4 regions of the Exiguobacterium sp. s89 genome follow, and region 2 is predicted to be linked to each of the others. Evidence: riboswitches for the same ligand, from Rfam matches in the RefSeq annotation. Region 2 holds a riboswitch; each other region holds the start of a gene.

Region 1 (4,473 bases), 380 kb from region 2:
TAGTCGTCGTGTGAACGTCCGAACAGTTCGAGTCTGCCTTCAAGGATCCCATCACAATTCTCTGGATAGAGACGGTTGAATAGCGCAAGAAGCGTCGATTTCCCACTTCCGCTCGCTCCGCTCAATACGGTACGTCCAGGTCGTATGGAAAGTGTCACCTCTTTTAAAATGGTGTCCTGACTTTCTGGAAACCGGAATGAAAGCGATTCTGTCTCAACCATGGACGTTCCCACTCCGAGCGATTGCATAGCCGCGAAGTGACCCTGTCTTGAGCAACAGGTCACTGAGCAACTTCCCACCGATTCCTGCGATGACCATGCCACTAACCGCACGGAGCCCGAACATCGTCGCTACATATCCCGGTTCAAGCATCGCAAATCCGCTCATGAAGTAGGTGTACACGAAACTCGTGACGGCCGAGCCAAATCCAGCAAGCATGAGAACCCATAGCTCATATCGACGATAACCCGTCATTGCAAAGACGGCTTCAGCACCAAGACCTTGAACGATGCCGACCAGGATGATGCGCGGTCCGATCGCATTCCCAATCAACATTTCAATCGTCGCAGCCATCACTTCCGAAATGAAGGCAGCACCCGGTTTTCGAATGATATACGCCGAGATGATTGACACGATGAACCAGATACCGAAGATCCACTCATAGGCGATTGGTCCAATCAACCCTGCCCATAAATTCCCGATATGGACGAACAATAAATAGACAACGGCAAAAACGACAGACAATACGGAGACGAGAACGACCTCTTTCAATTTCCACGACTTAAGCATGTTGACCTCCATGTGACGGACTGTTCACACTGAACGTCACCGTCATGACGACGTGTCGATTCTTCTCGCGCGTCCGGTTGAACGCCGCCTCGTAATACGAGAACACATCATCCAAATTCCCATGAATTCCTGACGCGTAGTGCATTGAGTCATTATACACACCAGCCTGTTTCGCTTGTTCGATTTCATCATAGATGAGATCCATATAGTTACCTGCACCCATCGGATAAAGCGCGAACTGTGAAGAGACATACTGCTCTCTTGACATTCCATTCAATGGTTGTGGTGGTGCATCGAGCGCCTCATCCCCAGCCGAATCTCCCGGACATCCGACGGAGAAGGTTCCGCTCATCGAGACATGGCGTCCTTCTTCCGAAGCCAGACTCAAGACTGTCCGTGCGACGTCGAACACGTGCTCGACGCGCCCTCGGATCACGGTCGATACGTCATCCGTATGTCGCCACACACCTGTCATATTTGTTCCTTTCAATGCTCCTTTAATCGTCCCGACAAAGTCATCTGTCATCGGGCTAAGCGTGAAGCGAAATCCGACAATCGGACTCGTGCCACATGATTCATTCATCTTGTTTCCCCCTCTATATGTGTTTGCATAGAAAAAGCCGCATTCATGAGAATGCAGCAACAAAATCTATACAAACTTGCATAGAGAAAGTGCCGCACTTCCTCACGCCAGTATTACCTGGATCGAGTTATAAGGGATTGGAGCCATGCTCTCATCTCAGCCGAAGCACCCCTAGTGCAGTCATTGATATGCGGTTACTTATGCAGTCACAGTATAGCGATGTTTCGTCACTTTGTAAACGGTCAATCTGAATAAGTGACGAGTTGGCCATTACCAGGAAGTGGGTCATGGAAGGCATTCCACGGCTCCACCATCTCCTCATCCGTCAACAAGCAAGCATCAAGTGACCGCTCGACCGTCTCCCGGTCCATCCGTTGACCGATGAGGACCAATTCGTTCTGTCGATCTCCGTACGGCTCGATGTAGTCCTCGCGTAGTTCAGGTTCTGAGGCAAACATCGCCTCTCGTTCATTCTCCGGAAGTGTCGCTAGCCAACGGCCCGCGTGTTCGAGCGTCGACGCGTATCCGGCTTGAGAGAAGAGACAGGCAAGGTCGTTCCGTGACGCGATCCATAAGAACCCTTTGGCGCGAACGATTTCTTCTGGATAATGCTCCATCCAATTCATCAAACGCTCAGGATGGAACGGTCGACGACGACGGTAAACGAACGAACTGATCCCATACTCTTCCGTTTCCGGCGTATGTTCTTCTGCCTCGAGCTCTTGAATCCATCCCGCCGCATGCATCGCCTGATCGAAATCGAACAAACGGACGTCTAGTAGATTGTCTAACGCCACGTCCGAGTAGGTCGAAGTCAACAATCGTGCGCTCGGGTTGAGCGTCTTGAGCAGACCCTTCATCTCCTGCAGCTCCGCTTCAGTCACCCGGTCCGCCTTATTCAATACGATGATATCCGCAAATTCGACTTGGTCGACGAGTAGGTCGACCACTTCGCGAACGTCACCTGTGTCGACGGCTTGTTGACGTTCCATGAGCGATTCACCGGAATTGAAATCCTTGAAGAAGCGGTACGCGTCGACGACGGTGACCATCGCATCGATATAGACACGGCTCGTCAAATCGATCCCAAGGGCGTCGTCGGCATACGTGAACGTCTGTGCGACGGGAATTGGCTCGGAAATCCCTGATGACTCGATGATAATCCCATCGAGGTCACGATTCTTTGTCAGCTCATCGACAGCCGTGAGCAAATCTTCACGTAACGTACAGCAAATGCACCCGTTCGAGAGCTCGACTAACTTTTCATCGGTACGGGAGAATCCGCCCTGTTCAATCAACTTCTCATCGATGTTCAACTCACTCATATCGTTTACGATGACCGCATATTTTTTGTGATCACGGTTATGTAAAATGTGGTTGAGCAGTGTCGTCTTCCCGCTACCAAGATAACCTGAGAGTACCGTAATTGGAATTCGTTTCATGATGGACCTCCGTTAAATAGTAATCATTACTCTTTGTATAATGTAACGGTTCCACCCTTTTGTCAATAAAAAAACACGCCTCATCGACGTGTTTTCATGAACATTCAATTATTCTTCCAACGCTTTCCGTTCTGCTTCTGAACGCGGATAGGCGTTCGCTTGCCACTCGGCTCGATAAATGGAGTCGAGCTGCGTCAATCCGACTTCATCCTCGTCCTTGTCCGAATCGACACTCGGGACCTCGTCCCACTTCGGATCGAGATAAGAATGATCCTCTTCCCGCGCTCGACTTTCTTGTAATTTTTGAATTCCCACCTTGACCGCTGCCGCAACTGCCAATCCAATACCTGCTCGCACTAACAGTCGTTTCACCATCGTATGTCCTCCTCAACGCCCAAAGCGATAAAGCGGCATCCCTTTCACATCTGTCTCGATAATAAATACCGATCCAGCGTCCGGATGTTCGGTTAACGCCTCCTCGTCCATCCCTTCACGTGCTGTTGTGATGGCTAATCGATTGAGACCATCCCCGATGAAGGCGCATGATGTGACATTCGGGGCAGGGACGTGAACTTCTAACACTTTTTCACCGGTCGATGGATCCCAGCGAGATACTTTACTTCCTGCATAATGTGCGATCCATAAAAAACCTTCCGTATCCGATGTCATGCCATCCGGGAAGCCGTCCTCTTCCGAAAAGTCGATGACGACCTTTCCGTTCGACAATGTGCCGGTCTTCATGTCAAAATCATATTGTCGAATTTTTTCGGTCGGTGTATCAATATGATAAAAAACGGAATGGTCAGGAGACCACGTCAACCCGTTTGAAAGTGTCAACTCTTCCATAAGTGTTGTCGTCGTTCCATCGCGGTCCACCCGATAAAGAGATGCCTGATTCTCTTTATCGTCCAAGTGGAGCGTCCCGGCAAAAATACGACCGTACGGATCGGCTTTCCCATCATTAAAACGTAATCGACCTTCAGGGTCATCCAATTCGACAATTTTAATTAACTCCCGGTTGATTTCATCCCATTCATAAATCCCGTCTTTAAGACCAAGGACGACACCATCCGTCACTTTTGGAATGACGAAACCGACCTGTTTTCCGACCTCGAAAGAAGAAATCTCGTCTTCTCGCTCGTCATACCACCATAACGTATGCCCTTCGATATCCACCCAATAGAAACGCTTCAACTCAGCATCCCAACAAGGACCTTCACCAAGCGTATTTCGTACCCGAATCCACAACGACGCATCTATTCTTTCCATTACTTAGCCTCCACTCTATCCATTAGTTCAGAAATCTATTCCCTTCTCCCATTTGGACTATGCATGAATTCGAAAAATCGTAGAGGATTTCCACCCTAGTCTCATCATTTTGATATATTTATTGAAAGGTGAGAGGAGTGGATCATTTGTCTAAATGGAACGAACGTTACAATACCGATGAATATGTGTACGGAACGGAGCCAAATCAATTTTTACTCGACTTCATCACAACACATCGGCTTGAAGGAAAACTTGTGTTAGCCATCGCGGAAGGAGAAGGTCGAAACGCAGTATGGCTCGCCACACTCGGACTCGACGTCGAAATGTGGGACGCTTCGAAAGTAGGGCTCGAGAAAGCGAATCGTTTGGCGACGTCACGAAACGTCTCCC
Region 2 (4,473 bases):
GCAGTCGCACCAGAACTCGAGTTAGCAACCGGTAAAATCTCCAAGTCGCTCGGTCGGGGGAAGCATACGACGCGTCATGTGACGTTGATTCAATTGGCGGACGGACTAGTAGCAGATACACCGGGATTTTCGAGTTTGGAGTTTCCACAGGAACTCGAGACTGATGAGCTCAGATGGTGTTTCCCGGAGTTTGTCGAACGACACGACGATTGCAAGTTCCGAGGATGTGTTCACATCAACGAACCAGGCTGCGCCATTAAACAAGCCGTTCAAGATGGTAAAATTGCTTCAACTCGCTACGATAATTATGTTACCTTTATGGAAGAGTTAAATGATCGAAAACGGAGGTATTGACAGATGATTAAAATTGCACCATCCATTTTAGCTGCCGATTTTGCCAATTTGGAGGCAGAAGTGAAAGCTGTTCAAGAAGCGGGAGCGGACTATATCCATTTCGATGTGATGGACGGTCAGTTCGTGCCAAACATTTCGATTGGTCTACCTGTGCTCGCGAGCTTACGTAAAAAATCAGATATGGTCCTCGATGTGCACTTGATGATTGACCAACCGGAGCGATACGTGGAAGATTTTGTGAAGGCAGGCGCGGATATCGTGACCGTTCATGTGGAAGCAACGAACCATTTGCATCGTGTCTTGCAACAAATCAAAGTGGCTGGTGCGAAATGTGGAGTCGTCTTGAATCCGCATACACCATTGTCGACGATCGAACATGTGCTCCCAGATGTTGATATGGTATTGCTCATGACCGTCAACCCAGGGTTTGGTGGACAAGCGTTCATTGAATCGGTCGTACCGAAAATTTCAGCGCTCAACCAACTGCGTCAGGATCGCCAACTTGATTTTGAAATTGAAATCGATGGTGGGGTCAACGAAGAGACGGCGAAACATTGCATCGATGCGGGTGCCGATGTACTAGTTGCCGGTTCGGCCATCTACAATCAACCGGATTATAAAGCAGCCATCGATAGCATTCGTGGCGCATCTCGTGTATAATCAACGATAGAACAACAAGATATTGTCGCAAGGGGTGTCACATGATGTGGCTGAGAGGCATACGCTAACCCTTTGAACCTGTTCCGTTCACACGGACGTAGGGATGTGGCGAAAATGCACGTTGCGAATCTAAGCAGCATGGCGTTTACGTCATGCTGCTTTTTGTCGTTCAAACAGTTAAAGGAGGAAGAAAGATGAAATCACGTTTTAAATTACAAGCGCTCATCGAAATTTCATTGTTTGCGGCGCTCGGGCTAATCTTTGATTTACTCATCCCATACCGCTTGCCACAAGGGGGTTCGATTAGTCTAGCGATGCTCCCAATCTTTGTGATGGCATTCCGTCACGGATTGAAAGGGGGACTTGCGACAGGTGCACTCGTCGGGACGCTTCAACTGTTGTTCGGTGCCTACATCTTCACACCTGTACAGTTCTTGCTCGACTATACGGTCGCTTATGGCCTCGTCGGTATGGCGGGTATGTTTGCTGGTCGTGTGAAACAGGCGGCCGGTCAAGGTGCGACGAAGACACTCGCGACATATTTGGTGCTCGGTGCCTTGATCGGGTCGGTGTTGCGTTATGCGGCACATGTCATCTCGGGTATCGTCTTTTTCGCCGAGTATGCGGAAGGTCCGGTCGTAGCGTATTCACTCGGTTATAACGCGACGTACATGGCCCCATCCTTTATTATTTCAGCCATCGTATTAGTATTACTCTTTACAACAGCTCCACGTTTCACACGTGTAGCTACACGGGACATTCGTCAATGAATGTCTTGATCGTCGCGGCAAGTCCGGAAGTTATTCCTTTACCGCGTCATGCCGATTATGTCATCGGTGTTGATGGAGGTTATCAGAGACTGTTAGATGAAGGGATTGAACCGGACGTTGTGGTCGGAGATTTTGACTCGTTTGTGGGAAAACCACCGAAAGAAGCGTTACGCTATCCGTCCGAGAAAGATATGACGGACCTTGAGATTGCGCTTCAGTTGGCAAGAGAGCGAGGGGCAACGAGGATGCACGTATACGGGGCGCTCGGTGGGCGAGTCGATATGACGTTCGCGAACGTCGGTTTGCTCGAGAAGTATCCTGAGATGGTTTTGCATGGGAATGGTCAAACGGTCTATCTCGTTAAAGCCGGTGATTATAGCTTTTCAAAAAAAGAAGGCTACTATTTGTCTTTCATACCTTGGAAGACAGCGACTATTTCTATTGATGGTGTCAAGTACCCGCTCGAACATCATGACATCAAGAGTGAAGAAGCGCTGACGATTTCCAATGAATGGACTGAAGCATTTGCCCGATTGACGGTTCATCGGGGGATCGTTCTCGTCATGGTCGTCAAAAAATAAGCAAAAAAAAATCCCATCGGCGAATGCCGTTGGGATTTATTCGTTCGTGTATAAGTATTATACGCGTTCAACGAGACCAGATTTAAGTGCGCGAGCTGAAACCCAAACGCGTTTCGGTTTACCGTCAACGAGAATACGAACTTTTTGTACGTTCACACCCCAAGTACGTTTTGTCTTGTTGAGTGCGTGCGAACGGTTGTTACCTGATTTAGGTGATTTACCTGTTACGTAGCATTTACGTGCCATGCGTTTCCCCTCCTTTTTTATGTGGGTTCGTCCTAATAGACACTCGTTTATATTAGCACGGCTTTTTTCCCGATGCAACTAGAAAATCATACCATGACAAGAAAAAAACTTGACATTACTCGCAAGGATTTGAATAATGAATGAGGTTATCGCGCTAATTGACCGAGTTTCTGGAGCAGGTTCTTTTAATAACTAGGTACTTATTGTAGAATGTACATTAGGAATCATTCCGAATAAAGGAGGCTACTCCATATGGCAATTGAAATGAAGACAACATATGGCAATATTGACATCACAAGTGACGTCATCGCAACACTCGCAGGTGGTGCAGCGATGGAATGCTTCGGTGTGGTCGGCATGGCTTCACAAGCACAATTGAAAGACGGCATTGCTGAATTGTTAAAACGTGAAAATTATGCACGTGGTGTCGTCGTACGTCAAGAAGATGAAGACGTACATATCGACATGCACATCATTGTAAGCTACGGAACGAAAGTATCTGAAGTCGCATACAACGTGCAAAGCCGAGTGAAGTACACGCTCGGAGAAACTTTAGGATTAAACGTTTCGTCGGTAAATATATTCGTTCAAGGCGTTCGTCTGACGAATGACTGACGAAAACGGAGGAGGATTTGGTGTGGGTTTAAAACGTTTAGATGGATTGGCGCTCTCAAACATGATTGCGAACGGAGCGACCAACTTGAGCCAAAACGCAGATTATGTAGATTCGCTTAACGTCTTCCCGGTTCCAGACGGAGACACGGGAACGAACATGAATTTGACGATGACGTCAGGTGCGAAAGAAGTAGCGACCATGAACTCATCAAATATTGCAGAGGTGTCATCAAAGTTCGCTCGCGGACTGCTCATGGGGGCACGTGGGAACTCGGGCGTTATTTTAAGTCAGTTGTTCCGCGGATTCGGTAAAGCCGTTGAAGGAAAGACAGAACTCACGACAGTTGATTTTGCGGAAGCTCTCAAGCGAGGTGTCGACACGGCATACAAGGCGGTTATGAAACCGGTTGAAGGAACGATTTTGACGGTTGCTCGTGAAGCGGCCGACGAAGCGCTCCTTGCATCAGAGTCGACAAGTGATTTCACTGAATTTATGAAACGTGTCATCGTTGAAGCGAAAGCATCGTTAGATCGTACGCCGGACTTGTTACCGGTATTAAAAGAAGTCGGTGTTGTCGACTCTGGCGGTCAAGGACTTCTCGTCATCTATGAAGGATTCCTCGCGAGCCTAGAAGGCAAAGAACTCGAAAAACCTCATGCTCCAGTGATGGATGCGTTGATCGAGGCAGAGCATCACGCGCATGCGGCGCAAGGATTCATGTCAACAGAAGACATTGAATTCGGCTACTGCACGGAAATTATGGTTCGTTTCCAAGATGATAAGTTGAAAGATACACCATTCAACGAAGACACGTTCCGTAACGAATTGTCTGAACTAGGGGACTCACTTCTTGTCGTCGCGGACGAAGAATTATTAAAAGTTCACGTTCACGTCGAGACACCAGGTGAGGTCATTACGAAAGGGCAGCGCTTCGGTGAACTCGTCGCAGTCAAGATCGAGAACATGCGTCAACAGCACTCGACAATTCTCGAAGAAGAACACGGCATAAATCTACAAGGCGTTCAACAAGATGAGAAACCAAAAGCACCATTTGCAATCGTGACGGTGGCAATGGGTGAAGGTGTCAGTGAGTTGTTCCGTTCCCTCGGATCGGCACACGTCATCGAAGGCGGACAGACGATGAACCCATCAACAGAAGATATCGTCAAGGCGATTGAATCTGCACATGCGGAACATGTCTTCATCTTCCCGAATAACTCAAATATCATCATGGCTGCTGAACAAG
Region 3 (4,473 bases), on a different contig from region 2:
TCAACGGTAATCACCTCTTCTTTCGCTAAACGATGTCCCCAATGATTGGTCGGTCCATGCCCGTTCCCAATCAATAATCCATGTGCAATCGCCTGATGAATGAATCGTTTTGCGTCAACGACCGCTTGACGTAGTGTCTTCCCATACGCTAGTTCAGCTGTCAATGCGGCAGAGAACGTACATCCCGTCCCGTGCGTATCTTTCGTTTGGATTCGAGGTGCTTTTACGCGGAACGCTTCAGACTCGGTCACGATTAAGTCAACGGCTTCTACATCATTCGAATGTCCGCCTTTGATAATCACGATATCGACGCCAATGGCTCGAATCACCTGCGCTGCCTTCATCCGGTCTGCCTCGGTCCGAATCTCCATCCCCGCCAACACTTCTGCCTCTGGAATATTCGGGGTCACGATGGTCGCCTGTGGCAACAGCTTCGTGCGAAGTGCTTCGACCGCACTAACTTGCAACAAAGAGGCGCCCCCTTTCGCTACCATGACAGGATCGACGACAACATGTTCGAAACGATATCGTTCGAGCGCCTTCGCCACCGCTTCAATTCGTTCAGCGTCCACCAACATTCCGGTTTTACAAGCGGTGATGCTAAAATCATCAGCTACCGCATCGATTTGTCGGGTAATCATTTCCGTGGAAATAGCCTCAATTCCATGTACCCCTAGTGTGTTCTGGGCTGTGATTGCAGTCAGCACGCTCGTCCCGAATACGCCGAGCTCTTGAAACGTTTTGAGATCGGCTTGAATGCCGGCTCCTCCGCCTGAATCAGATCCTGCAATTGTCAAAACTTGAGGTTTCATCATGTCGACACCTCGATTCGATTCGTCGGAATTGTATGTTGCGTCAATTGATGGAGGGCATTTAAAAAGTGAATCGGAAAGTCTCCCGGTCCTTCTGCTCGCTCACTCGCTAGCTCACCGGAATAAGTATAGCCTGACATGGCGGTCACCGTCGCTTTAAGGGCGTTCTTTTCGACTGCTAGACAAGCTCCGACCACTGCACTGAGTAAACATCCCGTACCGGTCGTCTCAGTCATGCGTTTCGTCCCGCCGTGTATTTCCATGACGACGTTCCCGTCGCTGACCATATCTTCTTTTCCAGTCACGGCCACGACACATCCGTATCGTTTCGCTGCTTCAAGCGCCAATTGTCGCGGTTCGCATGCACCGTCTCCAACATCGACACCACGAGCTGCCCAATCGACACCAATCAACGTCGCGATTTCTCCTGCATTTCCTCGAATGGCCGTGACACGCACGTGACGCAAAATACGTTCGACCACATCTCGTCGGAATGACGTCGCCCCGACTCCGACCGGGTCGAGTACAATGGGGCATCCTGCCTCGTTCGCCGCCTGCCCTGCACGAATCATCGTGGCTTCGGTCATCGTACTAAGTGTCCCGATATTTAACACGAGCGCATCACTTATAAATGTCATCTCTGCCACTTCTTCGATTGCATCCGCCATGACGGGAGAGGCACCGATGGCGAGCAGTCCATTCGCCGAAAAATTCGCCACGACTGTGTTCGTGATGTTGTGAATGAGCGGTGCCTGCTTCCGAATCTCACTCCAAATCTCATGTCTCATTGGTTGACCTCCTGTGACAATGTCCACGACTCAAGTGTCCAAGCCATTTCCCAAAAAGCGACTTCGTAATAGCAACTCTTCAAGAACAGTTTCGTATAACGCACACGCTCTTCTTCTGTCGCTTGTCCTGCGAGCTCATCTAATCGATCGATTTGTTCTTCCACCAATTCGCGGAACCACTCTGAGCCATACGTCGCAATCCAGGCCGAATAAATCGGATGATCAGGACGCTTGTCTTTAAGACGTTCGCCAATCTCGTAATACACCCAGTAGCACGGAAGGATCGACGCGAGCACGTCCCCGAGTGTCGGTCCTGCCTGTTGCATATGGAGCGCATACGCATAAGCGGTCGGAGCCGGCTCGAATGTCGCCAATTCGACATCCGTTACGTCGAGCATCGTAAAGAACTCTCGATGAAGTGAGAGTTCCGCCTCAATCGTGTGTAAGGCATGTGTTAAAAAACGGCTTGATAGTTCCATCGTCGGTGCGAGCGTCGCCCCCTTCGCCTGCACTTTCGAAAACTGATTCAAATAATAAGAGTCTTGCATGACGTAATGTCTGAACTTCTTCTCATCGAGCGTTCCTTCTCCGAGTGAACGGACAAACGGGTGATGAAAGCTTGCTTCAAACAATCCATCTGCTTCCTGACGTAAGTGATCTGTAAATTTCATATGAACTCCCCCTTATAACAGATAAAAGACGCCGCCTCCCATAACGGAAGCGGCGTCTCGAACAGTCATATCTAGGTGAAGCCATATGAGTCGTTTCGCCCACTTCCCTACGCTAGCGTGAACTAGATCAGGTTCAAAGGGTCTGGACCATGTCCATCTCAGCCGCGTAACGCGACTCCCCTAGTGGCAAACATTATGAAATTCAGTCGTCTTCGACCACATTCTATCAATTTTTTCATCAATTGCAAACCTTTTCCGATCCCGTTTTTCATTCTTCGCTTCGGGAATGGGTAAGGAAGCACATTGATAAGAAAAGGATGTGGACAGAATGAATACGATTTTATTGACGATTGCATTACTCTTCATCAGCTTGAACGTGTTTTGGTTTTTCAAACGTCAAACGTATAAACAGACAGGATTTGATGGGAGGTTGTTCGCTCAGTTATTCGTCAGCCTATTTGGTGTCATGTTAGGGTTCACGTTGATTTATTATGCGCTATCTCGCGATTCAGTCATTCTTGTGACCTCCCTCGAATCCATGAATGCTGTTGAACCGACTTGGGAAAACCTCCTGTACTTCAGCGGGGTCACCCTACTATCGATTGGCTTTGGTGATTTGTTGCCAATCGGATTGACCCGATTATTCGCTATCATCGAAGGCGCAATCGGTATTTTATTACCGAGTGCCTTCTTCATCAAATCGATGTATCAGAAAGACGAGTGAAGATTTTCTAGCGTCCGGTGATGAGCAAAAACATATTGAACGCGACGAGACCAAGAGGAAGCATCGCAACCAAAATGATTGGCCATTTCTTTAAACGAATGCCGACAAAGAGGACGAGACTTCCGACTAAAAGGGCAATAAATGTCGTATATGGATTCATGAAAAAACGCTCCTTTCTCTATAAGGAGCGTTTCCCGGCTCTCGCCGTCATTAATCGTTCGAATGTCGAAGTGTTGCACATGCAGCACGGACGCGTCTCGCTTCTTCCTCCTGAAATACGAAATGGCCTTGTTCGGCGACGCGTTGCGCGCAAAAGAAAAAGAGTGATTGTAATCGGTCATGCGTGTCCTCAATGGCGCTCAGTTCAGCCGAGGCATACGTCGCCCCGAGCATCTCCCATAACTCTTCCGGTAAATGGTCGCGCATCCCGTCCCCTGACTTCCCAAGATTCACCGAGAAATCTGTCGCATAACCGATGTTCCATTCCATCATCTGACGGAGCATATTCCGCATGATGTCGAGGTGGTCGAGCGCATATAGCACTTGATGCCGCTTGATTCCTTTGACGACATAGAGCGACACCCACCAAAACTCATTCCAACAAGCCGCATACTCGTCAGCAGACGGATGTTTCACACGATACGATGTGTCTGACGGCGTCACATCTGGATGATCATCTCGGTCAAAGATGATTTGACTGAGCGAGTCGGCTTCGAGCATCGCTTCAAGTTGATCAACACACCGAATCGTCAAATCAATACGGTGTCCGTCTACATATTGCACTAAAAACGTTACATGTCGTTCGGGATCAGACGTCTCAGGTGTCTGCATAATCAAGACCTCTCCAAACATGTCGATCCATGAGCGATCGGCCGCAACCGCTCTTACATCTTCTACGTAAAAGGCAAGATCGACATCCTGATACGGGTCTGGTCGGATGTTCGGATTGACGAGCGAGCCGTTCAAGACGACCGTTCGGATGTATTCACGTTCTGTTGCGAACGCAACCAGCTGTTCAATGATTTGTTCCGGCTTCATTCTACAATCGCCCCCAATGAGCGCGCGACTTGGATCGCCTGCATCGCGTCTAATTTTGTTTGCTGTAACGTCACGTTCGAAAAATCAACCCCATCGACGAGTGCTCCTCTGAAGTCGGCACCACGACACACCGCATGTTGAAGTGTCGCCCGGGACAAGTCCGCCTGATACCAAACCGTCTCGGTCAAGTCAGTTCCGTACAGGTCCGCCTCAATTAAACGTACATGGGACCAATCCATCTTTTTGAGCGACACGTGACGAAGATTGACGAACGACCAGTCCCCCTCTTTTACAAGAACGCCTTCAAACTGACTTTCTTCAAAAGATGACCCGGTCATTTTACATTGTTCAAACTCACTCGTGAACAAGTTGGCACCATGAAACTGACAGTTCAAAAATGAACTGCTGACATGACGGGACGCGTTCCATTTCGAATCCGT
Region 4 (4,473 bases), on a different contig from region 2:
CGGAAGCCCGAGTCGTTCGAGGGTTTCACTTCCATCTAAAATCAGTTGCACTTCCGTCTCATCCCCAACGAAGAGAAGAGACTCGTGTGTATGTATATGAAGACGAAGGGCTCGCTCTAACTGTTTCCGCGTCCGTTCGAAGAACCAGACGATGCCCGCAAGTAAACAAAGGGCATATCCGACAATTTCCATGTACGGGACGAATACGAGAATCACCCCAGCGAATCCATAGACCGGAATCCATTGTTTCTGTAGGGCGTTATGTGTCGAGAATGTCATCATCAACCCTCGACCGGCACAGAAACGGTATCTAAGATGTAGCGGATGATGTCCTGTTTCGTCGATTTGATGCCTCCTTCAAGCGTCAACGTCAGGCGATGGGCCAAGACATAAGGTGCCACGGCTTTTACATCTTCCGGAATGACGTACAATCGATCGTTCAGATAGGCATAACTTTGAGACGCTCGCATGAGCGCGATGGCTCCGCGTGGACTGACACCGACCTCGACGGATGGGTGTTCCCGTGTCGCATGGACGAGTCCGAGCAAATAATCGAGGACATCATCTTGAATCGATACTTGCTTCACTTCATCTTGCGCTCGGCGCAACTCGTCTAACGTCGCGACTGCCTCCACGGTTTTCCGTGTTTGCCGCATGACTTGTAAGAGGAGCTCCCGCTCTTCGGCGACATCAGGGTAACCGACCGGAATCGAAATCAAGAAGCGGTCGAGCTGGGCATCCGGTAACGGGAACGTCCCGGCCGATTCGATTGGGTTTTGCGTCGCGATGACGAAAAACGGTTTCGGCATCGGATACGTCTCTCCCCCGATGGAGACTTGTCGTTCTTCCATCGCCTCGAGCAAGGCGGACTGCGTCCGTGGAACCGCTCGGTTGATTTCATCGATCAAGATGATATTCGCAAAGATCGGTCCTTGTCGATGGTCGAACGTCTGCGTCTGCATGTTGAAGTAATCTGCGCCAATCACGTCAGACGGTAACAAGTCGGCCGTGAACTGAATCCGAGAAAACGCTCCGTCGAAGCTAGCTGCAATCGTCTTGGCAAGTAACGTTTTTCCCGTACCGGGTACATCCACTAACAAAATGTGTCCTTCCGCGAGTAACGCCGTACAACAGAGCCGTACGACATCCTCTTTTCCTAAATACACCTCGTTCAACTGTTTGATAACCTGCTCCATGCCCATATGACGACCTCCATTTTTTGTCTTAATCAAACTTTACCTTTTTATGGTAAGATAAACAACAAATAGTCTGAAAATTCAAAAGGAGGTACCCTCTTGCGCTGGACGAACAAATTTCTTCTCATGATTGCCACCACACTCCTCGGGACGTTCACGATAATGGTGATCACGACGAGTGTATTCGAGTGGCTCTATAACCCGGAAACGATACCGGTCGAGGAAAGTCATAGTCTTCCGACTGATCTCCTATCGGATGAGGACGATGGAATTTTAATTGGTGAATCCAAAGCAGATTACCCATTTGAATTGGATCCTCAAAAAGGGAAACATAACTTTTTTGAGAGAATCACGGGCTCTGGAGAATCAACACGACGAAATCTCGGGTTTTTCGTTGCTTTGATTGCGCTCGGTTGTCTGTCCTTTTATATCTATCGAAAACGGAAGCAACGTTTGTCGCGCGCACGAGATCATGCTGATTCAAGCACAGACTTGTACCCACAAGATGTGCAGAACCAGAACGCTTCGTCCATTTCGACGCTCACAGCGTTCACGAACGTCCCGATTCGCGATGTATTGATCACATTCAACCAATCTCTCGTACCAGTCAAACGATTGCGTGCTCATGAGACATTGCAAGAGTGGTTCCAACGCATCGATTTACCGATGAACCCATCTGTTTATCATGCGGTTCGCTACGGCACCTCCTCAGGTGTGACGATTTCTGAAGACGATATACTTCACTTCAAGAACACACTCGATCACTATGCGACACGTCCTCACCCCGAGTGAGAATGTGCACAGGTTCTGCTTTTTCGTCATGAATGATAAAATGGTGGAAAATGTAAGTTGAGGGGATGAAATCATGAGACGATGGGCGATGTTCGGATTAAGTGCACTTTTACTCACAGGTTGTACGGATACAGTGGCAGACAATCCGATTCCAATCGAATCACCGGATGAACCCATCACAGAATGGACACGTGAGGACTTTAAAGACGTCTATGACCAATATGAACAAACGAAACCGCTCCTTACTGCCCTTGAACAACAAGGAATCAAACCGTTTCGCGAGACGTTCGAACGCGTCATCATCGCCGGAAACGGCCTCGAGCATACGTATGCGGATATTTACCCATTCAAGCTCGATGACGGGACGTATGCTACCATTTTCGATAATCAGGACGGAACGGTGATCAATGGATCTGAGTCGGTCGCTCCGCTATTCTGGCAGGAGGAATCCTTCCTTCAATACGTCGAAGAGATTGAAAATCGTAAATTCGGTACAAGTGCTCCACCTACCGATGTCGTCCTCACGCAGGATGAATTCCAAACGGTCTATGACCGCCATGCCTACACGTCAGCCCTCCTCGTCGAACTCGATGAAGCGGGCGTCGAACTGGCCCGGGACCCAATCGATGACGTGATCATCGCCGGGAACGGCGTGACCGAAGTCACTGCCGACTTGTTCGTATTCGATGTCGCGAGCGGATATGCCATCGTATACGACCAGGATGGAGAAATATTAAAAGGTCCCGAATCCATCTCACCGCTCTTTTGGAACGAGAAGGACTATGAGGATCTGTTAGCCAAGAATGAGGGATAATTTCGCCCATTTTCCGATTTTAGCTATGCTATACTCAAATCAATAAACGACCACTAGGGGAGCCTTCGGGCTGAGACGGCATTGTGCCGGACCCTTTGAACCTGATCTGGCTCATACCAGCGTAGGGAAGTGGCTTGGGATACGTCTCTGTATATCCACGCCATTTTTCCGTCTGGAAACGTGGCGTTTTTATTTTGAAAGGAGATTATTCATGCGTATTCAACAACTCACTTGGATGGCGATGCTCGTCGCCATCGCCGTCGTCGGCTCGATGTTCATCTCGATTCCCACAGGTGTCGCCCGCGCTTATCCGATTCAGCATATGGTGAACGTGATTGCCGCAGTCACCATCGGCCCAATCGGAGCCGTCCTCGTCGCATTCGTGACCGGACTCATTCGCGTCATGACCGGCACAGGGTCACTGCTCGCGTTCCCCGGTGGCATGATTGGCGCGTTTCTTGCCGGCATTTTCTTCGTTCGCACGAACCGCTTCTATGCTGCCGCTCTCGGAGAAATCATCGGGACTGGGGTTATCGCTTCGTTGATTGCCGTCCCGTACGCGAAACTGTTAATGGGCTCGACGTTCGGTGCTTTCTTCTTCGTCCCGGCGTTCCTGGCCTCTAGTTTGACCGGCGCGCTTCTCGGTTGGCTCGTCTTGTCACGCGTCAAACAGTTGCGACCGAGTATACTCAAATAAAAGCCCCTCAATTGGATGGAAATGGTAAACTATAGACAACATCTATAGAGGAGGGGTTTTATGTCTCGTTTCAATCAACTTGTAGCGGGTGGTATGTTGTTGTTTTTGTCCGGACTCTTATACACACTCGAACGCATCGCACTCTACATACGTTGGTACGCCGAAATCTCAACCGGGAGTTGGTTGGAAAAACCGACGTTTGTCGATCCGTTTCTCCAAAACTGGTTCGTTACCCTATTCTTCTTTGCAGCTATCGTTCTCTTTTCGATGGGCATGAATGCTACAAAAACAACAAGTCCAGCCGAGAATCCGACCGACTCATGACGGTCGGTTTTTTGTATGATAGACCCAAATCGCTTCACCATTCCATTCATCAATTAAGCCGCTGTCGACAAAGCCGTTCTTCGCATAAAATCGTTTCGCAGCTTCATTCTCTTGATGGAGGCTCAGGATGATATCATCGACATCATATTTTGTCTGAATCCAGTCCACCGCCATGCGTAGGCACTTCGTTCCAACACCTTTCCCCTGTTCGTTTTGATCCATCATGAAACGATCGAGCCACACATACCGTTCTGTCTGGTTTTCTGCTCCGACCATCATGAAGCCAACCGGTCGCTCACCGTCATAAAATGCATAGCTCTGCCAATTATATTTCGTATCCTCAGCCATCTCTTGAAGCGACTCGGCATTTGTCTCGATGAATCGGGATTGTTTCTCGTCCACTGTCAGAGCGATGACCGCATCTCGATTGACTGCATCAATCGGTTGAATCGTGATTTCATTTCCTTTCATGCTTTCACCTCATTGGTTTCTATCCTTTTCTCTCTTCCATACGATTTCTTCCGTAAAAAGTTTCTTACCCCGTATCTTCAAAAGCACGCGTTCGGTACACTAAAATAAATGGGAAGTTGTCGTCTTTTTCACATCATAGCTTCATCCGCTTAGTATTTGACTAGGCCATATCGTACACT

Evidence for each region. A riboswitch is a leader RNA that binds a small molecule or an ion and turns the genes downstream of it on or off. The one in region 2 is predicted to bind thiamine pyrophosphate.
Region 1: another riboswitch for thiamine pyrophosphate. It lies ahead of KNO96_RS01740 (YkoF family thiamine/hydroxymethylpyrimidine-binding protein); the one in region 2 lies ahead of thiT (energy-coupled thiamine transporter ThiT).
Region 3: another riboswitch for thiamine pyrophosphate. It lies ahead of tenA (thiaminase II); the one in region 2 lies ahead of thiT (energy-coupled thiamine transporter ThiT).
Region 4: another riboswitch for thiamine pyrophosphate. It lies ahead of thiW (energy coupling factor transporter S component ThiW); the one in region 2 lies ahead of thiT (energy-coupled thiamine transporter ThiT).

What each region holds. Positions count from the first base shown of each region.
Region 1 covers NZ_JACSKS010000001.1:334,675-339,147, reverse strand. Annotated here, with positions in the region: gene KNO96_RS01750 (ABC transporter ATP-binding protein) at 1-221, opposite strand, end outside; gene KNO96_RS01745 (ECF transporter S component) at 214-789, opposite strand; gene KNO96_RS01740 (YkoF family thiamine/hydroxymethylpyrimidine-binding protein) at 782-1,372, opposite strand; TPP riboswitch at 1,455-1,555, opposite strand; gene KNO96_RS01735 (GTP-binding protein) at 1,615-2,814, opposite strand; gene KNO96_RS01730 (hypothetical protein) at 2,923-3,189, opposite strand; gene KNO96_RS01725 (SMP-30/gluconolactonase/LRE family protein) at 3,202-4,083, opposite strand; gene KNO96_RS01720 (class I SAM-dependent methyltransferase) at 4,221-4,473, shown strand, end outside.
Region 2 covers NZ_JACSKS010000001.1:712,075-716,547, reverse strand. Annotated here, with positions in the region: gene rsgA (ribosome small subunit-dependent GTPase A) at 1-354, shown strand, start outside; gene rpe (ribulose-phosphate 3-epimerase) at 358-1,014, shown strand; TPP riboswitch at 1,035-1,135, shown strand; gene thiT (energy-coupled thiamine transporter ThiT) at 1,209-1,784, shown strand; gene KNO96_RS03685 (thiamine diphosphokinase) at 1,781-2,365, shown strand; gene rpmB (50S ribosomal protein L28) at 2,423-2,611, opposite strand; gene KNO96_RS03675 (Asp23/Gls24 family envelope stress response protein) at 2,864-3,226, shown strand; gene KNO96_RS03670 (DAK2 domain-containing protein) at 3,249-4,473, shown strand, end outside.
Region 3 covers NZ_JACSKS010000002.1:51,233-55,705, reverse strand. Annotated here, with positions in the region: gene thiD (bifunctional hydroxymethylpyrimidine kinase/phosphomethylpyrimidine kinase) at 1-812, opposite strand, end outside; gene thiE (thiamine phosphate synthase) at 1-4, opposite strand, end outside; gene thiM (hydroxyethylthiazole kinase) at 812-1,600, opposite strand; gene tenA (thiaminase II) at 1,597-2,271, opposite strand; TPP riboswitch at 2,359-2,463, opposite strand; gene KNO96_RS06270 (ion channel) at 2,600-2,995, shown strand; gene KNO96_RS06265 (hypothetical protein) at 3,003-3,155, opposite strand; gene KNO96_RS06260 (aminoglycoside 6-adenylyltransferase) at 3,206-4,033, opposite strand; gene KNO96_RS06255 (pentapeptide repeat-containing protein) at 4,030-4,473, opposite strand, start outside.
Region 4 covers NZ_JACSKS010000002.1:19,305-23,777, reverse strand. Annotated here, with positions in the region: gene KNO96_RS06060 (DUF58 domain-containing protein) at 1-279, opposite strand, end outside; gene KNO96_RS06055 (AAA family ATPase) at 282-1,202, opposite strand; gene KNO96_RS06050 (hypothetical protein) at 1,296-1,988, shown strand; gene KNO96_RS06045 (hypothetical protein) at 2,062-2,802, shown strand; TPP riboswitch at 2,848-2,947, shown strand; gene thiW (energy coupling factor transporter S component ThiW) at 3,014-3,499, shown strand; gene KNO96_RS06035 (hypothetical protein) at 3,560-3,823, shown strand; gene KNO96_RS06030 (GNAT family N-acetyltransferase) at 3,818-4,294, opposite strand.